DNA from 3 places in the Kitasatospora sp. NPDC059827 genome. Region 3 is predicted to be linked to each of the others. Evidence: predicted binding sites of a transcription regulator. Region 3 holds the regulator's gene; each other region holds the start of a gene.
What was found. Region 3 encodes HrcA, which represses chaperone genes, less so after heat shock. Its sites were predicted from a motif close to TTNGCACTCNGNNNNNCNGAGTGCNAA; they were not measured.
Positions count from the first base shown of each region.

Region 1: the regulator HrcA is predicted to act here: its motif matches at 2,439-2,465, upstream of groES (co-chaperone GroES).
Region 2: the regulator HrcA is predicted to act here: its motif matches at 1,631-1,657, upstream of ACFV8H_RS08340 (FmdB family zinc ribbon protein).

Region 1 covers NZ_JBHWIV010000008.1:122,695-130,280, forward strand. Annotated here, with positions in the region: gene ACFV8H_RS07690 (LysR family transcriptional regulator) at 1-109, opposite strand, end outside; gene groL (chaperonin GroEL) at 251-1,879, opposite strand; gene groES (co-chaperone GroES) at 1,992-2,297, opposite strand; gene ACFV8H_RS07705 (hypothetical protein) at 2,546-2,881, shown strand; gene ACFV8H_RS07710 (hypothetical protein) at 2,878-3,168, shown strand; gene ACFV8H_RS07715 (methyltransferase domain-containing protein) at 3,183-4,352, shown strand; gene ACFV8H_RS07720 (polysaccharide deacetylase family protein) at 4,357-5,271, opposite strand; gene ACFV8H_RS07725 (hypothetical protein) at 5,305-5,610, opposite strand; gene tsaD (tRNA (adenosine(37)-N6)-threonylcarbamoyltransferase complex transferase subunit TsaD) at 5,607-6,713, opposite strand; gene rimI (ribosomal protein S18-alanine N-acetyltransferase) at 6,706-7,185, opposite strand; gene tsaB (tRNA (adenosine(37)-N6)-threonylcarbamoyltransferase complex dimerization subunit type 1 TsaB) at 7,209-7,586, opposite strand, start outside.
Region 2 covers NZ_JBHWIV010000009.1:73,480-81,065, forward strand. Annotated here, with positions in the region: gene ACFV8H_RS08330 (hypothetical protein) at 1-290, shown strand, start outside; gene mscL (large conductance mechanosensitive channel protein MscL) at 299-715, opposite strand; gene ACFV8H_RS08340 (FmdB family zinc ribbon protein) at 1,287-1,619, opposite strand; gene ACFV8H_RS08345 (MFS transporter) at 1,746-3,122, opposite strand; gene ACFV8H_RS08350 (potassium/proton antiporter) at 3,484-4,968, opposite strand; gene ACFV8H_RS08355 (penicillin acylase family protein) at 5,326-7,586, shown strand, end outside.
Region 3 covers NZ_JBHWIV010000030.1:61,396-68,981, forward strand. Annotated here, with positions in the region: gene ACFV8H_RS20545 (RDD family protein) at 1-267, opposite strand, end outside; gene ACFV8H_RS20550 (S41 family peptidase) at 406-3,681, opposite strand; gene ACFV8H_RS20555 (16S rRNA (uracil(1498)-N(3))-methyltransferase) at 3,764-4,513, opposite strand; gene dnaJ (molecular chaperone DnaJ) at 4,592-5,731, opposite strand; gene hrcA (heat-inducible transcriptional repressor HrcA) at 5,810-6,844, opposite strand; gene htpX (zinc metalloprotease HtpX) at 7,112-7,586, shown strand, end outside.

The DNA of each region.
Region 1 (7,586 bases), on a different contig from region 3:
TCTGCTGGCTGATGGCGGGCTGGGTGCACCCCAGCTCGCGGGCGGCGGCGGAGAAGGAGCCGGTGCGGGCGACGGCACGCAGGACGCGCAGGTGGCGGGCCTCGATCATGCCTCAGTTATAAGGCAATCTTTGCATTCTGCAAAATTCTACTGATAGTTGAAACCTCAAACGCACCGACCGAACAACGGCCGGAGGCCCGGTCCGACTCCCCGAGGGAGTGGACCGGGCCTCCGGTCAGGCGTCGGTGCCTCAGTGCGAGTGGCCGTGACCGCCGTGCGAGTGACCGGCGTCGGCCTCCTCCTCCTTCTTCTCCACCACGAGGGTCTCGGTGGTGAGGAGCAGGGAGGCGATCGAGGCGGCGTTCTCCAGCGCGGAGCGGGTGACCTTGACCGGGTCGATGACGCCGGCCTTCAGCAGGTCGCCGTACTCGCCGGTGGCCGCGTTGAAGCCGTGACCGGCCTCCAGCTCGGCGACCTTGTGGGTGATGACGTAGCCCTCGAGGCCGGCGTTCTGGGCGATCCAGCGCAGCGGCTCGTGCAGCGCCTTGCGGACCACGGCGACACCGGTGGCCTCGTCACCCGACAGGCCCAGGCCGTCGTTCAGCACCTTGGCGGCGTGCACCAGCGAGGCGCCACCGCCGGCGACGATGCCCTCCTCGACCGCGGCGCGGGTCGCCGAGATGGCGTCCTCCAGGCGGTGCTTGCGCTCCTTGAGCTCCACCTCGGTGGCGGCGCCGACCTTGATGACGCAGACGCCGCCGGCCAGCTTGGCCAGGCGCTCCTGCAGCTTCTCGCGGTCCCAGTCGGAGTCGGTCGCGGCGATCTCGCCCTTGATCTGGGCGACGCGGCCGGCCACGGCCTCGGAGTCACCGGCACCGTCGACGACGGTGGTCTCGTCCTTGGTGATGGTCACGCGGCGGGCGGTGCCCAGCAGGTCCAGACCGGCCTGGTCGAGCTTGAGGCCGACCTCCTCGGAGATGACCGTGCCGCCGGTGAGGACGGCCAGGTCGCCGAGGATCGCCTTGCGGCGGTCGCCGAAGCCCGGGGCCTTGACGGCGACGGCGTTGAAGGTGCCGCGGATCTTGTTCACGACCAGGGTCGACAGCGCCTCGCCGTCGACGTCCTCGGCGATGATCAGCAGCGGCTTGGAGGCACCGCTCTGCAGGATCTTCTCCAGCAGCGGCAGCAGCTCCTGGATGGAGGAGATCTTGCCCTGGTTGATCAGGATGTACGGGTCCTCGAGGACCGCTTCCTGGCGCTCGGCGTCGGTGACGAAGTACGGCGACAGGTAGCCCTTGTCGAACTGCATGCCCTCGGTGAAGTCCAGCTCCACGCCGAAGGTGTTCGACTCCTCGACGGTGATGACACCGTCCTTGCCGACCTTGTCGATCGCCTCGGCGATCAGCTCGCCGACCTGGGTGTCCTGCGCGGAGAGGGACGCGACGGCGGCGACGTCGTCCTTGCCCTCGATCTCGCGGGCGATGGACAGCAGGTGCTCGGAGACGGCGGCGACGGCCTTGTCGATGCCCTTCTTGAGGGCGGCCGGGCCGGCACCGGCGGCGACGTTGCGCAGACCCTCGTTGACCAGGGCCTGGGCCAGCACGGTGGCGGTGGTGGTGCCGTCACCCGCGACGTCGTTGGTCTTGGTGGCGACCTCCTTGACGAGCTGCGCGCCAAGGTTCTCGTACGGGTCGTCCAGCTCGACCTCACGGGCGATGGTGACACCGTCGTTGGTGATGGTCGGGGCGCCGAACTTCTTGTCGATGACGACGTTGCGGCCCTTGGGGCCGATGGTCACCTTGACGGTGTCGGCCAGCTTGTTGACACCGCGCTCCAGCGAGCGGCGGGCGTCCTCGTCGAACTGCAGGATCTTCGCCATGTTCCCTATTCCCTCGGGGCTGCGGCCGGCCGGCCGCCGAACTACGTGAACCAACAACCACGCCCCGGGCCCCTGTCACTAGGGACACGGATCCGGGGCGGGTCGGAACGACTTACTTCTCGATGATGGCGAGAACGTCGCGGGCGGAGAGGACGAGGTACTCCTCGCCCTGGTACTTCACCTCAGTGCCGCCGTACTTCGAGTACAGGACGATGTCACCCACGGCGACGTCGAGCGGCAGACGCTGGCCGTCCTCGAAGCGGCCCGGGCCGACAGCCAGGACGACGCCCTCCTGGGGCTTCTCCTTGGCGGTGTCCGGGATAACCAGGCCGGAGGCCGTGGTGGTCTCGGCGTCGAGCGGCTGGACCACAATGCGGTCCTCGAGCGGCTTGATGGCAACCTTGCTGCTGGTGGTCACGTCCGAGCTCCCCTTCGGAGATTACGGGGTTTTCTAACGGGTAGGGGCGAACCTGCGTACCTGCCGTCGCGGGGGTCAGGCACACGTCTTCGCATTAGCACTCCCCCAGTGGGGAGTGCCAAGGACGACCATAGGCTGCCGTTAGCACTCAGTCAACCAGAGTGCCAACGACGCGCCCTGCGGACTCGACCCGCGGATGAGTAGCCGTACTCATGTGCGATGCCCAGCCGGGCGGCCAGACTCCTGCCATGACCCCGATCCCGATGCGCGTCGGGCCGGCCCGGCTCAAGGACGCGGCGCTCGCCCTGCTGGCACTGCCCCTGCTCGGAGCGGTGCTCCCGTTCGTCGTCTTCTGTCTCGTCGCCTGCACGGGCGGCGGCCCGGGCACCGGGGACGACGGGGACGGGAGCGCGTGGGCCTTCCTCGGCTACGGGATGGTCGCCGGTCCTGCGGCCGCCCTGGCGGCGGCCGTCCTGGTGGCCGCACGCAGCCGCCGCTCCGGCTACTCGCTCCTCCCGGGCGCCGCCGCGCTCGCGCCGTTCCTGCTGCCCGCCGTCCTCTCCTCGGGCATCCTGTGGCGGTGACCCGACCACCGGCGCAACCGCGGATCCACTGGGCAACAGACCTGCTGCTCTCCCTCGTGGTGGTCCTCGGCCTGTTCGTGGCCGTCGCCGCCGGAGCGGTGGCGTGCTTCGTCCTGACCGGCCTCACCCACGCGTGGAAGGCCTCGGCCGTCGTCGTCGGCGCGGCCCTGCTCGCCGCCCTGGCACTGACCGCACGCGGCAGCCGTCGGCTCGGTTACCGGATCACCCCCTGGGTCGCGGTGGCGACGCCGTTCGCGCTGGCACTGGCGGCCCTGCTGACGGGCTGACCGGTCAGAATGACCTGGTGGACACCGAGAACCTCCAGCCCCTGCTGACCCCCGAGGGTCAGGCCCTGCTCGCCGAGCTGCGCGAGTTCACCCCCGAGGAGGAGCTGGCGCTGGCCACCCGGCTGCGGCGGGAGCACCCGGCGGAGCTGGTGTCGGCGGCGTTCGGCCAGGCGCGGCTGCGGCAGCGGGCGCGGGCGAAGTTCGGGGCGGACGCCGACCTGATGTACTTCACGCCCAACGGGGTCGAGCAGTCCACCCGGCGCAGCGTGGCCGAGTGGCGGGCCCGCCGCTTCGCCGAGCTGGGCGTACGGCGCCTGGCGGACCTCTGCTGCGGCATCGGCGGGGACGTGCTGGCCCTGGCCCGGGCCGGGATCCGGGTGCTGGCCGTCGACAGGGACCCGGCGGCCTGCGCCGCCACCGCCGCCAACGCCGCCGCGCTGGGCCTGTCGGAGCTGGTGGAGGTGCGCTGCGCGGACGTCGCCGAGGTGGACGTCACCGGCTACGACGCGGTGTTCACCGACCCGGCGCGGCGCACCTCGCGCGGCCGGGTGTTCGACCCGGAGGCGTACGCCCCGCCGCTGTCCTGGGCGGTCGAGGCCGGGCGGCGGACCCCGATCGGCGCGTTGAAGGTCGCTCCGGGCATCCCGCACGAGGCCGTCCCGGCGGACGCCGAGGCCGAGTGGGTCTCCGACCACGGGGACGTCAAGGAGGCGGTGCTCTGGTTCGGCACCGGGGCGGTCCGCCCGCACCGCGCGACCCTGCTGCCGCACGGCGACAGCCTGACCGGCGGCGACCTGCCCGACCCGCCGGCCGGCCCGGTCGGGCGCTACCTGTACGAGCCGGACGGCGCGGTGATCCGGGCGCACCTGGTGGCCGAGGTGGCCGGGCAGGTCGACGGCCGGCTGATCGACCCGAAGATCGCCTACGTGACCTCGGACCGCCTGGTCGCCACCCCGTACGCGCACGCCTTCGAGCTCACCGACGTGCTCCCGTACAACGTCAAGAAGCTGAAGGCGCTGCTGCGCGAGCGCGCGGTCGGCACGGTGGTGATCAAGAAGCGCGGGATGGCGATCACCCCGGAGGAGCTGCGCCGCCAGCTCAAGCCCTCCGGGCCGAACTCCGTCACGGTGATCCTCAGCCGCACCGACAAGGGGCCGCTGATGATGCTGGGCCGGCCGGTCTGAGCGGCTACGAGGCCGGCGCCTGGATGTAGTCCTCCAGCCGGGCCACCGAGAAGCCCTGCTCCTGGATCCGGGCCAGCAGGTCCGCGAACATCTGGGTCATGGTGGCGCCCTTGAGCTCCTTGGGGCCGCGGAAGTGCGCCAGGATGATGTCGCCGGACTTCAACTTCTTGTCGCCCGCCTGGTACTGCATGTCGTGGATCTGCATCGACTCGCGCCACAGCACGATCGCGCGCGGGCCGCACTGCTGCACCGAGGTGTTGAGCATCGGGGTGTTGGCGCCGTCGCCGAACGGCGGGCGGAACAGCAGCGGGGCGGTGCCGTACTGCTGGGTGAGCGCGGCCTGGTCCTCGCAGATCTCGGACTTCTGCTTGTCGGCCGACAGCTTGCTCATCACCGGGTGGGTGACGGTGTGGTTCTGGATGTGGTTGCCCAGTGCCTGGAGCGGCTTGAAGTAGCCGTAGTCGTTCTTGACGATGTCCTTGGTCAGGAACATCGAGATCGGCACCTTGAGGTCGGTCAGCATCTCGACGAACTTCGGGTCCTTCTCGGCGCCGTCGTCGATGGTGATGAAGACGACCTTGTCGGTGGTCTTCACGTCGCTGAACACCGGTACGGTGCCGGTGCGTTCGAGCTTGACGGGCTTGTCGGCGGGCGGCGCGGGGGCCGGGGCGAGCGGCTTGAGGTTCCACTTCGCCCAGGCCGCGGCGTCGCCCTGGGCCGGGGCCGCGCCGGGCGTGGTGGCCGCCGCGCCGGGGGTGCTTCCGGCGGGCGGCCGGGTCTGCTCCGCCGTCCCGGCCGTGCTCGCGGACGGGGCGGCGCTGCCGCCGCCCCCGTTGTCGCCGCACGCGGTGGCGAAGGCCAGCAGGGCCACCGCCCCCGCCACGTACGTCCTGGTCCTGCTCCGCCCGTCCCTGTTCACCGCACCGCGCTCCCGGTCCCGTCCAGCGTTCTCTCAGCTATGCACGGTAGCGCCGCCGCGGCGGTTCCCGTTCGGGCCCTGCTCGACGTGGTCGCTGGTGAAGGACCAGCGGTGCACCGGGCGGCCCAGCAGTTCGGTCGGCGGGTCGGCGACCGGCACGGGCGCACCGCTCCACCAGGTGATCAGCAGCACCCGCTCGCCGGGGGCGGAGAGCAGTTCGAGGCGCTCCAGCCCGGCCGCGCCGCGCAGCGCGGGAAGAGCGGACTCCCTTGCCCAGGCGGCGAGTTCGGCCCCGCGGCCGTCCGCCGCGCGGGCCTCCCACATCGCGGCGACGGTCACGCGGCGCCGCCGCCGAGGGCCTGGTAGGCCTGGCCGTGGACGTCGCCGTGCCCGGCTCCCCCGGCCGGGACGTGGACGTCGGTGACGGGCAGCGAGGAGTCCGCGGACAGCTCGAAGGCGGAGGGGGTGCGGCCGCGCCACACCATCTCGGAGCCCAGCGCCGCCACCATCGCGCCGTTGTCGGTGCACAGGCCCGGCCGGGGCACCCGCAGCCGGATGCCGGCCCGGTCGCAGCGCTGCTGGGCCATCTCGCGCAGCCGGGAGTTGGCCGCGACGCCGCCGCCGATCATCAGGTGGTCGACGCCGCTGTCCTTGCAGGCCTTGACGGCCTTGCGGGTGAGCACGTCGGTGACCGCCTCCTGGAAGGAGGCGGCGACGTCGGCGATCGGCACCTCCTCGCCGGCCCGGCGCTTGGCCTCCACCCAGCGGGCGACGGCGGTCTTCAGGCCGGAGAAGGAGAAGTCGTACGCGGGGTCGTTCTTCCCGGTCAGGCCGCGCGGGAAGGCGATCGCCTTCGGGTCGCCCTCGCGGGCCTTCCGGTCGACGATCGGGCCGCCGGGGAAGCCCAGGCCGAGCACCCGGGCGACCTTGTCGAAGGCCTCGCCGGCCGCGTCGTCGATGGTCGCGCCGAGCGGGCGGACGTCGGTGGTGATGTCCTCGCTGAGCAGCAGCGAGGAGTGCCCGCCGGAGACCAGCAGGGCCATCGTCGGCGAGGGCAGCCGGCCGTGCTCCAGCTGGTCGACGCAGATGTGCGAGGCGAGGTGGTTGACCCCGTACAGCGGCTTGTCGAGCGCCCAGGCGTACGCCTTGGCCGCGCTGACGCCGACCAGCAGCGCGCCCGCCAGGCCGGGGCCGGCGGTGACGGCGATGCCGTCCAGGTCACTGGCCTTGATGCCGGCGGTGTCCAGGGCCCGCTGGATGGTCGGGACCATCGCCTCCAGGTGGGCGCGGCTGGCGATCTCCGGGACGACCCCGCCGAACCGGGCGTGGTCGTTGACGCTGGAGGCGACCGCGTCGGCCAACAGCGTGGTGCCGCGCACGATGCCGACGCCGGTCTCGTCGCAGGAGGTCTCGATGCCGAGGACGAGCGGTTCGTCAGCCATGGGGGGTGTCCTTCGGTTCCTTCGGGTCAGTGCTCGGGTGTTCGAGGCGCATCACCAGCGCGTCGACGTTGGCGGGCTGGTAGTAGCCGCGCCGGATGCCCACCGGTTCGAAGCCGTGGCGCTCGTACAGCCGCTGGGCGCGCTGGTTGTCCACCCGCACCTCCAGCAGCAGGTCGGCGCAGCCGCGCCGGGCGGCCTCGTGGATCAGGTCGGTGAGCAGGGCGGTGCCGAGGCCGGCGCCCTGGTGGCGCTCGTCCACGGCGATGGTCTGGACGTCGCCGTCGCCGGCGACGGCCATCAGGCCGGCGTAGCCGACGATCGTGCCGTCCGCAGCGGTGGCGACCGAGTAGTGGCGGGTGCCGCCGGGGTGGGCCTCGGCGAGCTCGGACCAGAACATCCCGGAGGACCAGGCGTCCTCGGGGAACAGCCTGAGTTCCAGGTCCAGCACCGGCTCGATGTCCCACCAGCGCATCGGGCGCAGGGTGGTGCCGTGGTTCACGCCGGGAGCACCGCCTTGCCCCCCAGAACGTTCTTGTAGCCCGCCGGGACCTGGGCGTCCGGGCGGCGCAGGTACAGCGGCACGTTCGGCAGCAGCTCACGCCCGGCGGCCAGCTCGGCGGCGGCGAAGCCGGCCAGGGCGCCGGCCGAGACGTGCTCGGGGCCGCCGGCGCCCGGGAAGGCCTCGGGGTAGAGCAGCGCGCCGGCGCCCACCGAGCGGGCGGCGGGCGTCAGCTCGGCCGGGCGGTCCACGCCGGGGCCCTCGGTGCGGTTGCCGTCGGCGTCGTAGGAGGCCCAGTAGACCTCCTTGCGGCGCGCGTCGGTGGCGACCGTGAACGGCTGCCCGGTCAGGCCCTCGGCGCGGGCCTGGAAGGC
Region 2 (7,586 bases), on a different contig from region 3:
AGGCGCAGGAACCGGGGCGCGAACAGGGCCGGGACCGGGCGCGGGGGGCCACCCCCGCCCCTCCCTCCCCCTCCCTCCCACCCTCCGCCTCCTCCCCTCCCACCACCACCCCTCCCGCCTCCACCACCTCCACCCCCGCCAAGGCCCGCCTGGTCTTCCGTGACCCGCTGGACCAGCAGTCCCGGGACGACACCGACGCCGGCTGGGGCGATCGCCCCGGGGCGGGTGCCGGCGGTGGGCGGGGGCTGGACTGGTACCTGAGCCAGCGCCCGCCGCACCACGGTGACTGAGGGACTTCCTAGCGCGCCACGACCAGCGCGTCGCGGATCTCGGTCAGCAGTTGGACCTCCTTGGCCTCGGCCTCGGCCGCCACCTCGGCGACGCTCTTGCGCTTGGCCGCCATCCGGTTCATCGGCACGATCAGCACGAAGTAGACGACGGCGGCGGTGATCAGGAACTGCAGGACGGCGCTGAGTACCGACCCCCACAGGATGAGGATCCCGGACGTGACCTCACCGGTGGCGCTCACCTCGCAGGGCCCCTTGAGGCAGGAACTGTAGGACGCCAGGTCCTTCGTCCCGAACACGCCGACGATCGGATTGATCACGCCCTTGACGAAGGCGTTGACGATGTTGGTGAAGGCCGCGCCGATGACCACGGCGACGGCGAGTTCGACGACATTTCCACGCAGCAGGAATTCCTTGAAGCCTTTCATGCCGCCTCGAACGACGAAGTCGTCGCCTGGTTACGGGTGATCTTCCGGAGGCCCGGATTGACAACCCGTACGGCCCACGGCGCCGCCCGGGGGCGGTGGCAGCCCGGCCCGCGCGGGCCCGGAGGCGAGTGCCGCGGCCGCCGCGAGCAGCACCAGTGCGGGCACCCCGCCCCGCCGTCGGACGGCCCGGCGCCAGCGGTGCCACCCGCCGCAGCCGCGCCGGATCGGCGGGAAGCTCGGCACCTCCCGCCGGGGCGGTACGGAGGGGGCGGGCAGCGGGAGGGGCAAGGTCGTGGTCGTCATCGGGACACCTCCGGACTCGGTCGGGTCTTGCTCGGTGTCCCACACCTTGCGCGTTCTCGCTGTGCTCCGGAAGCCGATTCCCACAGCCTGTGGACAAACCCGCCCCTGTGGACAACTTCGTACACCCGCACGAGTTATTTCGATTCCGGAAGTTGACGGCGGCGCGCGGAGGGGCCCGCCCAGCGCGCGAAAGACCCGCCGCAACGCGCGAAAAGGCCCGCCGTCCCCGCGTGGAGCGGGGCCGACGGGCCTTCCCGTGAGACCGAGGTCAGCCGGCGGCCGGGGCCGGGCTGCTGGACGAGCTGGACGAGCTCGACATGCTCGAAGAACCGGACGACGAGCCGGCCGAGCCGGAGCCCGACGACGTCGAGGAGCCGGTCGACGAGCCGGAGGACGATCCTGAGCCCACCGAGCTGCTGGAGGACGAACGGCTGTCGGTCCGATAGAAGCCCGAGCCCTTGAATACGACGCCCACGGCCGAGAAGACCTTGCGGAGCCGTCCCTGGCAGTCGGGGCACGTGGTCAGCGCCTCGTCGGTGAACTTCTGCACCGCCTCCAGGCCGTTGCCGCACTCGGTGCACTGGTACTGGTACGTGGGCACTTGTCTTCCTCCTGGCACTCTCGCCTGATGAGTGCTAACGATGGTCAATGATGCGGTATTCCGTTGGATCAGTCCAGCGAATCCGGTGTGAGATGAGCCGGTACCGAGTCACCGACGACCGCGCGTTCAGCCCTTCGCGGCACCGACCAGCTGTGCCGCGCCGCCGAGGTCGGCCGAGGAGGCCACCACGCGGCCCGACCCGCCCGGGGCCACCAGCAGGTGCCGCAGCGACACCAGCGCGATGACACCCAGCCCGGCGCCGACCAGCGGCACCAGGAACCCGGCGGACGGCCCGTGGGCGTCGATCAGCCGCCCGGCCACCATCGAGCCGACCGCCAGGCCCAGGCCGATGGCGCCGGTCAGCCAGGTGAAGGCCTCGGTCTTGGCCCCGTCCTCGACCAGGGTCTCGACGAGGGTGTAGCCGCTGATCAGGGTCGGCGCGATGGCCAGGCCGCAGACCAGCGCGGCGATCGAGAGCGTGACCAGGTTCGGCATCGCCCACAGCGTGGAGCAGCCCGCCACCAGCAGCGCGTAGCTGACCACCATCCGCTGCTGGACGGCCCGCCGCCAGGCGATGACGCCGTAGAGCACGCCCGCGACCATCGAGCCGCCGGCGAAGATCCCGTACACGGTGCCGGCCGCGTCGTGCTGGCCGACCGAGTCGGCGAAGGCGTTCACCGAGACCTGCATGCCGCCGAACACGGCCCCGACCCCGAGGATCACCCCGGCCAGCAGCCGGACGCCGGGGGAGGACAGTGCGGAGGCGCGCCGGACGCCGGGCTCCGGGGTGATCCGGGCGGGTGCGGTGCGGCGCTGGGCGGCGAAGACCAGGCCGCCGACGAAGGTCAGCGCGGCCTCGACGACCAGGGCGGTGGCCGGGTTCACCGAGGTGGCGATGTTGGCGGCCAGGATCGGGCCGATCACGAACGTGAACTCGTCCGTCACGGACTCGAAGGCGAAGGCGGTGCTCACCTTGGCCGACGCGGAGGCGGACGCGCCCTCGGCGCCGATGGTGGCGATCCAGCGGGCCCGGACCATCGCGCCGATCTGCGGAACGCTCGCGCCGGCCGGGACGGCGGCCAGGAACAGGCTCCAGGCGGGCGCGTGGCCGAGCGCCAGCGCGATCAGCAGGCCGACCGAGGCCGCGTGCACCACGACGGTCGGGACGAGGACGGCGGCCTGCCCGTACCGGTCGGCGAGCCGTCCGGTCTGCGGGCCGATCAGGGCCTGGGCGACGGCGGCGATGGCCGTGACGGTGCCCGCGGTGCCGTAGGAGCCGTGGGTGTCCTTGACCAGGAGCAGGATGCCCATGCTGAGCATCGCGTAGGGCATGCGCGCGATGAAGGCGGGGGCCAGGAAGGTCCAGGCTCCGGGCGTGCGCAGCAGCGCGCCGTACCCGACCTTGGCCGGTGTCGCGGCGTCGGTGGTCGCGCTGTTCGGGGTGCTGTCCGCGGTGTCCGGAGCGCTGTCCGCGGTGGTCTCGACCGTTCGGCGGGCCGTCACGGTCGGTCCTTCCTGCTGCCTGGTAGCGCGGCAGGGCATGGGGTGGCCCCGACGGCGCCGAGAGTCGTCCTCTCGCGCGTCGACCGGGGTAGATACCGGGCCGGCCGGGCCTGGTGGGCCGGGGCCGGACCGCGGCCGCCGAGCGGTCGCGCCAACTCTGCGTCAGGCAGATGCTGGGGGTGTTCTAACGGTAGTCATACGGCGTGGTCGTACCACCATACAGTTACGCGCGTAGATCCCGCCAGGCCACCCAGAACATCCGAGCCACCCAGGCCCCTCAGGCCGCCTGAGTCACCCAAGCCACCCAAGCAACCCGAGGCGTCCGGCTCCCCGGCCACCCCCCAGCCGCCCCGGCGGCGCCTCAGCGCCCGTTCAGCCACCCCGCCAGCTTGCCGCCCTTGTCCACGGCCCGCAGCCGCCGCTCGGCCGCCTCGCCGACCTCGTCCGTGGTGACCACCAGCAGCTCGTCCCCGCCGCGCAGCATCGTCGCCTTGTCCGGCACGAAGGAGCTGCCGTCCCGCACGACCAGGGTGACCGCTGCCCCCTTGGGCAGCCGCAGCTCGCTGATCTCCACGCCGGACATCCGGGAGGTCGGCGACAGCGTGACCGAGAGCAGGTGCCCGTGCAGCTTCTCCAGTGGCGCGGACTCGATGTCGAGGTCCTGGCCCATGGCGCCCTCGCCGATCCGCAGCCGCTTGGCCATCCAGGGCAGGGTCGGGCCCTGGAGCAGGGTGAAGACCACGACCAGGATGAAGACGATGTTGAACACGTCGTCGGCCTTGTGGGCTCCGGAGACCACCGGGATGGTGGCGAGGACGATGGGCACCGCCCCGCGCAGTCCGGCCCAGCTCAGCAGTGCCTGTTCGCGGACGGGCACCTTGAACGGGGTGAGCGTGAGGACCACGGACAGCGGCCGGGCGAGGAAGACCAGCACCCCGCCGACCACCAGCGCGGGGACCACCGCGTCGCCCATGGTCTCGGGCGAGGCGAGCAGGCCGAGCAGCACGAACATCCCGATCTGCCCGATCCAGGCGAGACCGTCGGCGAAGCCGCGGACGGCCGGGCCGTGCGGCAGCTTGGAGTTCCCGAGGATCACCGCGCTGATGTAGACGGCGAGGAAGCCGGAGCCGTGCAGCAGCGCGCCGCCGGCGTAGGCGAGCACGGTCAGGGCGACCACGGCGATCGGGTACAGGCCGGAGGACGGCAGGGCGACGTGCTTGACGGCGAACGCGCCGAGCTTGCCGACGGCCAGGCCCACCGCGGCGCCGATCGCCAGTTCGGCGGCGATCGTGGCGAGCAGCACGTACCAGGAGTCCAGCTCGCCGGTCGAGGCGAAGGCGACGACCAGGATGACCACGGGTGCGTCGTTGAAGCCGGACTCGGCCTCCAGCAGGCCGGTGAGCCGGTGCGGCAGCGGGACCATCCGCAGCACCGAGAAGACGGCGGCGGCGTCGGTGGAGGAGACGATCGCGCCGAGCAGCAGTGAGGTGCGCCAGTCCAGGCCGACCAGCCAGTGCGCGCCGGCCGCGGTGACGAAGACGCTGACGCCGACGCCGACGGTGGCCAGCACGGTGGCCGCCGGCATGGCCGGTCTGACCTCGCGCCAACTGGTCTTGAGGCCGCCCTCGGCGAGGATCACCACGAGTGCCGCGTAGCCGAGCACCTGGGTCAGTTCGGCGTTGTTGAAGGTGACGCCGATCCCGTTCTGGCCCAGTGCCACGCCGATCCCGAGGTAGATCAGCAGACTGGGCAGCCCTGATCGGGTCGAGAACCGGACGGCGACCACTGCGAAGAGCAGGATCACGGAGGCTTCGAGCAGGAGCTGGTTCAGGTGGGCGACGTTCACGCAGTGGCACCTCGGGCAGGCATGGGCGGGCGGGGTGTCAGGTGGTGCCGGGCCGGGCGGTGCCGGACCGTCGACCCGTTAAGAAGTCGTCAATGCTCCTGTTGCGGATCGTTACTCAGTCTAACATTTTGCCATATCTTTAGTTTCATTGCCTACTTCCTTCCTCGTCGCGCCCGCCGTGCGTGCCCTCGGGGCGCCCACCAGCCCCTTCCGGGCCGCCCGTTGACCGCCTCCGATCCCGCCGGGAGCGTCCCCCGTGCACGCCGGCCGTCCGACTCGGCCTAATGTGGTGCCCTGTCACGGCCCCAGGCCCTGGACACGCCCGCCCGCCCCGAAGTCAGGACCGCAAGGACCCAGATGCCCCGCTCGAAGAAGTTCCGGCGCGCCCGTCTGATCGTGATCGTGCTGGTCGTGCTGCTGGTGGCCGGTGTCGGCTACGGCGGCTACCGCGGGGTCACCGCGGTCCGCGCCTCCTTCCCGGAGGTGGACGGCACGGTCAAGGTGGCGGGCCTGAGCGCGCCGGTCGACGTCAAGCGCGACGCCAACGGCATCCCGCAGCTGTACGCGGACACCGGCGAGGACCTGTTCCGCGCCCAGGGCTACGTCCAGGCCCAGGACCGCTTCTGGGAGATGGACGTCCGGCGGCACATCACCGCGGGCCGGCTGTCCGAGATGTTCGGCGACGGCCAGGTCGACACCGACTCCTTCATCCGCACCATGGGCTGGCGGCAGGTGGCGCAGAAGGAGTACGACACCAAGCTCTCGCCGGAGACCAAGAAGTACCTCCAGGCCTACGCGGACGGCGTGAACGCCTGGCTCGCCGAGCACCCCGGCGGGGAGAAGGCCTCGCTGGAGTACGCCATGCTCGGCGCGGTCAACAGCGGCTACAAGCCCGAGCAGTGGACCCCGGTCGACTCGGTGGCCTGGCTCAAGGCGATGGCCTGGAACCTCTCCGGGAACCTCCAGGAGGAGATCGACCGCTCGCTGCTGGCCCAGGACTTCGGCCCGGACAAGATCGCCGAGCTGTACCCGGACTACCCGTACGCCCGCAACGGCACGATCGTGAAGACCGGCACCGTCAACGGCGACACCTACCGTCCGGCCGACGGCTCGACCCCCGCCGGCGCCGCCCCCGGCGCGGGCACCGCCCAGGGCGCGGCCACCACCAAGGCGCTGCTGCAGGGCCTCACCGACCGGATCGACGGGATGCCGCAGCTGCTCGGCCGCCCCGGCCAGGGCATCGGTTCCAACTCCTGGGTGGTCGCCGGCTCGCACACCACCACCGGCAAGCCGCTGCTGGCCAACGACCCGCACCTCGGCCCCGGCCTGCCCTCGGTCTGGTACCAGATGGGCCTGCACTGCCGGACCGCCTCGCCGGCCTGCCAGTTCGACGTCACCGGGTTCACCTTCGCCGGCATGCCCGGCGTGGTGATCGGCCACAACAAGGACGTAGCCTGGGGCTTCACCAACCTGGGCGCCGACGTGACCGACCTCTACCTGGAGAAGGTCACCGGCCCGGACACCTACCAGGTGGACGGCAAGGACGAGAAATTCGACCTCCGCAAGGAGACCATCAAGGTCGCCGGCGGCGAGGACCGCACCATCACCGTCCGCACCACCCGCACCGGCGCCCCGCTCATCTCGGACGTCAGCACCGAGCAGCAGAACGTCGGCAAGTACGCCCCCAACGGCAGCTCCGCTCCCGACCGCGGCACCGGCGGCTACGGCGTCGCCCTGCAGTGGACGGCGCTCAGCCCGGGCAGGACCATGGACGCGGTCTTCGAACTGGACCGGGCCCGCAACTGGGACGAGTTCCGCGCCGCCGCCAAGGACTTCGCCGTCCCCGCGCAGAACCTGATCTACGCCGACAGCAAGAACATCGGCTACCAGGCCCCGGGCGTCATCCCGGTGCGCGGCAAGGGCGACGGCTCGATGCCGGCCCCGGGCTGGGACTCCTCGTACCAGTGGAAGCCGGACCCGGTCCCCTTCACCGCCCTGCCGTACAGCCTCAACCCGGCGGCCGGCTACATCGTCACCGCCAACCAGGCCGTGGTGGACCCGAGCTACAAGTACAGCCTCACCAAGGACTGGGAGTACGGCACCCGGGCCAAGGAGATCACCGACCAGATCGAGGGCCTGCTCAAGAACAACGGCAAGATCTCGCCGGACGACATGCAGACCCTCCAGCTGGACAACACCAGCATCATGGCCAAGACGCTGGTCCCGCTGCTGCTCAAGCAGCGGATCGACGACCCCTACGTGCGCGAGGCCCAGGACCTGCTCAAGGACTGGAACTTCCACCAGGACGCCGACTCGGCCGCCGCCGCCTACTACAACGGCGTCTGGCGCAACCTGCTCAGCCTGGCCTTCGGGCAGAAGTTCCCGGCCGACATCCGGGCCAAGGACAACTGCCTGCTGGTGCGCCAGCAGGACGACCCGACCAAGCCGGACAGCTCCAGCAAGATCGTCACCCAGTGCGGCACCCGCGACCCGAGCAAGGCCCAGCCGGACGGCGGCGACCGCTGGACCGAGGTCGTGCGCGCCCAGCTCGACAAGCCCGACAGCTCCTGGTGGACGTACATCGACTCCGACCACAAGGAGCAGAAGGGCCTGGACAA
Region 3 (7,586 bases):
GGGCTGCGGCTGCGGGGCCTGCCCGTACGGCGGCTGCGCCTGCGGGTACGGCTGGGGCTGACCGTACGGCTGGGGCTGCGGCGGGTACGGCTGCGGGGGCTGGGCGTACGGCCCCTGGCCGTACGGGTTCGGCCCCGGGCCACTCGGCGGGTACTGCTGCTGCGGGTACGGCTGGTTCTGCGGGTACTGCTGCTGTTGCGGGTACGGCTGTTGCTGCGGGTACTGCTGCTGCTGCGGGTACTGCGGCGGCGGATAGCCCTGTGCCATGGTGTGCTCCCCCGTGAGCCGTCGACCAGATCAAGATCGCGATCAAGAACAGCCCCGCATCCTACCCACGCCCCGGGGCGGGAGCCCGGCCGCGCCGGACCCCCGCGCCCCGCGGGGCCCCGCAGCGCCCCGCGCCGGCTACGCCCAGGGCAGCGGCGGCGCCGTGCGGGCCGGGGTGGCGGCCAGGGTGTCGAGGGCGATCCGCACGGCCTCGGCCAGCTGCGGGTCCTCCCCGGCCGCCCAGTGGTGCGGGGCGAACGGCACCTCGACGTCCGGGTCGACGCCGTGGTTCTCCAGGCCCCAGCCGTAGTTCTCCATCCACATCGCGTACTTGGGCTGGGTGACCAGGGTGCCGTCGACCAGCTGGTACCGGCTGTCGATGCCGATCACCCCGCCCCAGGTCCGGGTGCCGACCACCGGGCCGATGCCGAGCGCCTGGATGGCGGCGTTGACGATGTCGCCGTCCGAGCCGGACAGCTCGTTGGCGATCGCGACCACCGGCCCGCGCGGGGCGTCCATCGGGTAGGGCACCCGGCCCTTGGTGTCCCGGATCGCGTACCAGCCGATGATCCGCCGGGCCAGCTTCTCTATCACCAGCTGCGAGGTGTGGCCGCCGCGGTTCTCCCGGACGTCCACGATCAGGCCCTCCTTGGCCATCTCGGTGGAGAGGTCGCGGTGCAGCTGCGCCCAGCCGGCCGTCTGCATGTCGGGGATGTGCAGGTAGCCGAGCCGGCCGCCGGACAGCTCCCGCGCCTTCGCCCGCCGGCCGGCCACCCAGTCGTGGTAGCGCAGCGCCTCCTCGTCGGCGAGCGGGACGACCACGGGGTGGCGCCGGTCGCTGCCGTCCTTGCCGGCCACGGTCAGCTCGACCGGCTGCCCGGCGGTGCCGGCCAGCAGCGGCGCCGGGCCGGTGACCGGGTCGACCGGGCGGCCGTTGACGGCGAGCAGGGCGTCGCCCGGGCGGATCGCGGCGCCGGGCGCGGCCAGCGGCGAACGGGCCCGGGGGTCGGAGGACTCACCGGGCAGGATCCGGCCGATCCGCCACTGCCCGCCGTCCCGGACCAGGTCGGCGCCGAGCAGGCCCTGGCGCCGGGCGGGCTCGGTGTAGCGGCCGTACGGGACGACGTAGGCGTGCGAGGTGCCGAGTTCGCCGTGCACCTCCCAGAGCAGGTCGACCAGTTCGTCGTGCGAGCCGACCCGCTCGACCAGCGGCCGGTAGCGCTCCAGGACCCCGGCCCAGTCGACGCCGCCGAGGTCGGGGCGCCAGAAGTTGTCCCGCATCAGCCGGCCGTTCTCGGCGTACATCTGCCGCCACTCGGCGGCCGGGTCGACGGTCACCCGCAGCCGGGTGAGGTCGACGGCGGTCTCGTCGTCCTCCCCGCCGGACTTGCGGTCGGCCGGGACGATCCGCAGCTCGCCCCCGTCCAGCACCGCCAGCCGGGTGCCGTCCCCGCTGACCGAGAACCCGTCGACGCCGTGCACCAGTTGCTCGACCCGGCGCTTCCTGAGGTCGAAGCGCTCCAGCACCGGGCGGGGCCGGTCGTCGTCCAAGGAGGCGGCCTCGTCGCCGAGTTCGCCGAGCAGCGGCGCCCTGGTCCACAGCACCCCGTCCTTGGCGGCGCGCAGCGTGTGGAAGCGGCCGCCCTCGACCGGGAAGGGCACGATCCGGTCGGCGATGCCGTCCAGGTCCACCCGCACGGCCGGCACCGCCCCGTCCGCGGCCTCCTCGCCGTCCGCCGTGCGGGCCTTGGGCTCGTCCTCCTCCCCGACGGGCGCCCGCCCGGCCCGCTGCGGGCCGAACGGGGACGGCGTCTCGGCGGCGAGCGTCACCAGGTAGGGGCGGCAGCCGTTCGGGAAGGACAGGCCGAAGGCGTGGGCGTCGTAGACCGGGTCGAAGCTGCGCACCGAGAGGAAGGCCAGGTAGCGGCCGTCGGCGGTGAAGGCGGGCGAGGTGTCCAGGAAGCGCTGCGAGGTGACCTCGCCGACGGTGCGGGTGGCCAGGTCGGCCAGCACGATCTGGCGCAGCGAGTACGGGCCCATCCGGTGCACCGGGCGCGACCACGCCAGCCAGGCCGAGTCCGGGCTGAACACCAGGCCGCCGACCTCGCCGTCGGTGCTGCGGTCCAGCTCGTGCACGGCGCCGTCGGCCAGGTCGACCACCAGCACCCGGCCGTCGTGCACGCCGACCGCGGCCCGCCGGCCGTCCGGGGAGACCACCAGCGAGTTGACCCGGCCCAGTCTCCCGGCGGCCAGCCGGCGCCGCTCGGGGTCGTGCACGGCGGGGGCGTACTCCAGGGCGTCCTCGCCCTCGGCGTCGGACACCCAGAGCACGCCCTGGGCGCCGTCCTCGCCCGGCACCACCCGGGCCAGCCGGGCGCGCACACCCGGGGTCTCGTCCAGCACCCGGGCCGGGCCCTCGCGGTGGGTCAGCCAGTGCACGCTGCCGCGCACCACCACGGCGCCGGCCCGGCCGGTGCGGTCCGGGGCGACGGACTCCAGCCAGTGCGCGGCGTGCACCGGGTGGGGGCGGCGGCGGGCCCGCGAGCCGGCCGGGCGGACGTCCAGCCGGCGCGGGGAGGCGGTCTCCAGGTCGTCCAGCAGCCACAGGTCGCCGGCCCGGTGGAAGACCACCCGGGTGCCGTCGGTGCTGGCGTTGCGGGCGTAGAAGCCGTCCGGGTCGGTGCTGTGGCGGCGCAGGTCGGAGCCGTCGGGGCGGCTGGACCACAGGTCGCCGACGCCCTCGTGGTCGGACAGGAAGGCGATCCGGCCGTCGCCGTCCCCGGCCACCCAGAGCGGGGAGTCGAGCTGCCCGGCCAGGTCCTGGTGGATCCGGACGAACCGGTCCCGCCCGATCCACAACTTGCCGGCCCGGCCGCCCCGGTAGCGCTTCCACCAGGCCGGCTCGCGGTTGTTGACGGTCACCAGCAGCACCCTCCCCCCGGCTTCTGCCGCGGGGGCCCCGACGCCGTCCGGCTCGAAGGCGAGCCCGCCGACCGGCCCGTACGGCAGCCGCACCGGCTCGCCGCCGTCCAGCGGCACCGCGTGCGCCCAGCAGCGGCGCACCCCGGACTCGCCCGCGCCGGTGGTGGCGATCGGGCGCCCGTCGGCGGTCCACCCCTGCACCCGGGTCTCGGCGTTGCCCCAGTACGTCAGCCGCCGGGACGGTCCGCCGTCCACCGGCACCACGTGCACCTCGGGGGCGCCGTCCCGGGTGGAGGTGAAGGCGAGGTGGCGCCCGTCCGGGGAGAACCTGGGGTGCTGCACCGGCAGGTGATCGGCCGTCAGCCGCCAGGCCCGGCCGCCCTCCAGCGGGGCGAGCCACAGGTCGTCCTCGGCGACGAAGGCGACCAGGTCACCGTGCAGATGGGGGTGGCGCAGATAGGCGCCCGCGGAGGTGCTCAGGGAGTCCGTCACGCCGCCAGCGTAGGCAGGTGCGGGTACGAGCCGCTCCGTTTTCCGCAGACTCCCGGCGGGCGCACGGGAGTTGCCGGTGGGGTCAGGCCCAGCGGCCGGTGCGCCCCAGCAGCAGCGCCCCGGCGGCCACTCCGGCGGTCGAGGTGCGCAGCACCGAGGGGCCCAGCCGGTACGGCTTCGCGCCGGCCTCGGCGAAGGCGGCCAGCTCCTCCGGGGAGACCCCGCCCTCCGGGCCGACCACCAGCACGATGTCCCCGCCGGCCGGCAGCGCGGCGTGCGCCAGCGGCTCGGCGCCCTCCTCGTGCAGCACCGCGGCGAGCGCGGCGCCGGCCAGCAGCGGCGCCAGCTGCCGGGTGGTCATCGGCTCGCGCACCTCGGGGAAGCGCAGCCGGCGGGACTGCTTGCCCGCCTCCCGGGCGGTGGCCCGCCACTTGGCGAGCGCCTTGGCGCCGCGCTCGCCCTTCCACTGGGTGATGCAGCGCGAGGCGGCCCAGGGGACCACCACGTCCACGCCGACCTCGGTCATGGTCTCCACGGCCAGCTCGCCGCGGTCGCCCTTGGGCAGCGCCTGGACGACCACGATCCGCGGCGCCGGCTCCGGCTCCCGCCGCACGGCCTCCACCGTGACCTCGATCGCGTCCTTGCCGAGCACCGCGGCGACGGTGCCGTCCACGCCCAGCCCCAGCCCGTCCGCCAGGGTGACCGCCTCGCCGGCCGCCAGCCGCTTCACCGCCGCCGCGTGGCGCCCCTCGGGCCCGTCGAGCCGCAGCACGGCCCCGGGCGCGGCGGCGGCGATCCGCTCGGTCTCGACGACGAAGACGGGCGCGGTCATGGCGGGGAACCTCCTGGGATGGAACGGGAACACCGAAGGGGTGCCGGGGATCCTCCCCCGGCACCCCTGGGCGGACGACTACCGGCCGTTGAAGGCGTCCTTCAAGCGTGAGAACAGGCCCTGCTGGCCCGGCGCGAACTGGCCGGACGGCCGCTCCTCGCCGCGCAGCACGGCGAGCCGGCGCAGCAGCTCCTCCTGCTCGGGGTCGAGCTTGGTGGGCGTCTGCACCTCGACGTGCACTATCAGGTCGCCCCGGCCGCCCCCGCGCAGGTGGGTGATGCCCCGGCCGTGCAGCGGGATCGACTGGCCGGACTGGGTGCCGGGCCGGATGTCGACCTCCTCCAGCCCGTCCAGGGTCTGCAGCGGCACCTGGGTGCCGAGCGAGGCCGCCGTCATCGGGATGGTGACGGTGCAGTGCAGGTCGTCCCCGCGCCGCTGGAAGACCGTGTGGGTGGTCTCGGCGATCTCGACGTACAGGTCGCCGGCCGGGCCGCCGCCGGGGCCGACCTCGCCCTCGCCGGCCAGCTGGATCCGGGTGCCGTTGTCCACGCCGGCCGGGATCTTCACGGTCAGGGTGCGGCGGGCCCGCACCCGGCCGTCGCCCGCGCACTCGGGGCACGGGGTCGGCACCACGGTGCCGAAGCCCTGGCACTGCGGGCACGGGCGGGAGGTCATGACCTGGCCCAGGAAGGAGCGGGTGACCTGGGAGACCTCGCCCTTGCCGCGGCACATGTCGCAGGTCTGGGCCGAGGTGCCGGGGGCCGCGCCCTCGCCGCTGCAGGTGGTGCAGGTGACGGCGGTGTCGACCTGGAGTTCCTTGGTGGTGCCGAAGGCGGCCTCCTCCAGGGTGATCTCCAGCCGGATCATGGCGTCCTGGCCGCGGCGGGTGCGCGAGCGCGGGCCGCGCTGGCCTGCCGCGGCGCCGAAGAAGGCGTCCATGATGTCGGAGAAGCCGAAGCCCGCCGCGCCGGCGCCGAAGCCGCCCGCGCCACCGCCGCCCGGCGACAGCGGGTCACCGCCCAGGTCGTAGACCTGGCGCTTCTGCGGGTCGGAGAGCACCTCGTAGGCGGCGTTGATCTCCTTGAACCGCTCCTGCGTCTTCGGGTCCGGGTTGACGTCCGGGTGCAGTTCGCGTGCCAGGCGCCGGAACGCCTTCTTGATCTCGTCCTGCCCCGCATCCCGTCGGACGCCGAGTACCGCGTAGTAGTCCGTGGCCACCAAATGCTCCGCTTGTTCCGCCTGTAGTAGTGCTGCGACTGGACGCCGGCCGTCGGATTTCCAACGGTCGGCCGTGTGCTACGACTCGGCCAGGATCTGGCCCACGTACCGTGCCACCGCCCGCACCGCCCCCATTGTGCCCGGATAGTCCATCCGGGTCGGACCGATCACACCCAGCTTGGCCACACTCTCGTCGCCCGAACCGTAGCCGACCGAAACGACCGAGGTGGAATTCAGCCCTTCGTACGCGTTCTCCCGCCCGATCCGGACCGTCATCGCGGCGTCCGTGGTCTCACCCAGGAGGCGGAGCAGGACGACCTGCTCCTCCAGGGCCTCCAGCACCGGCTGGATGGTGAGCGGGAAGTCGTGCCCGAAGCGGGTCAGGTTGGCCGTGCCGGCCAGCATGATCCGCTCCTCGTTCTGCTCGGCGAGCGCCTCAAACAGCGTCGCCAGGACCGTACTGACGGTCGGCCGGTCGGCCGGCTCGAAGGCCGCCGGGAGCTCCTCCAGGAGCCCCGGGACGTCCGGCAGCCGCTGGCCGGCCGCCCGGGTGTTGATCCGCGAGCGCAGGTCCGCCAGGACCGTCTCGCCGACCGTGCCCGGGCAATCGACCATCCGCTGCTCGACCCGGCCGGTGTTGGTGATCAGCACCAGCATCACCTTGGCCGGGGCCAGCGCCACCAGCTCGATGTGCCGGACGGTGGAGCGGGTCAGCGAGGGGTACTGCACCACGGCGACCTGGCGGGTCAACTGGGCGAGCAGCCGCACCGTCCGGGTGACCACGTCGTCCAGGTCGACGGCGCCGTCCAGGAAGTGCCGGATCGCCCGGCGCTCCGGGGAGCTCATCGGCTTGATCTCGGCGAGCTTGTCGACGAACAGCCGGTAGCCCTTGTCGGTGGGGATCCGCCCGGCGCTGGTGTGCGGCTGGTGGATGTACCCCTCCTCCTCCAGCGCCGCCATGTCGTTGCGCACCGTGGCCGGGGACACCCCGAGGTTGTGCCGCTCCACCAGGGCCTTGGAGCCGACCGGCTCCTCGGTGCCCACGTAGTCCTGGACGATCGCGCGCAGCACGGCGAGCTTGCGGTCGTCCAGCTGGCGGACCTCACCGGCCATGGGGCACGCACCTCCGTCTTCGCACGTTGTCCGTCTGTGATGCTGCGAGCCGCTCCGGGGAGGACCCCGACCCTGGCACTCTGCACGCACGAGTGCCAAAACCGTACCTGCCAGTGTACGGCCCGGGTCGTACCGCAGGAACGGCCCGGCCGGGGTGATCCTGCCCGCAGTTCCGGACGGCCACCGCGACACTCCGCGTGCGCGGGTGGTGCCCCGGGGCCGTCCGGGTGGCAGCATCGAAAGCGACGGCGAACGGAGGAGCAAGCGATGTCGAGCTCGGGCCAGCACACCCGTTTCGCGCCCGACCGCGGCCTGACCAGCCGCATGGTCGGGACGATGTTCGTGATCGGGCTGTTGTACGTCGGTTTCACGGGCCTGCTGATCGCGCTGCTGCGCGGGGCCTGGCCGCTGATCGTGCTGATCTCCGGCGGGCTGTTCGTGGCCCAGTTCTGGTTCAGCGACAAGATCACCGAGCGGGCCATGGGCGCCCACCGGGTGACCGAGGAGCAGTACCCCCAGCTGCACGGCACCATCGACCGGCTCTGCGCCCTGGCCGACATGCCCAAGCCCCGCGTGGCGGTCGCCGACAACGACATGCCGAACGCCTTCGCCACCGGCCGCAACCCGCAGAACGCCGTGGTGTGCGTCACCACCGGCCTGCTGCGCCGACTGGAACCCGAGGAGCTGGAGGGCGTCCTGGCGCACGAGCTGTCGCACGTCGCCCACCGGGACGTCGCGGTGA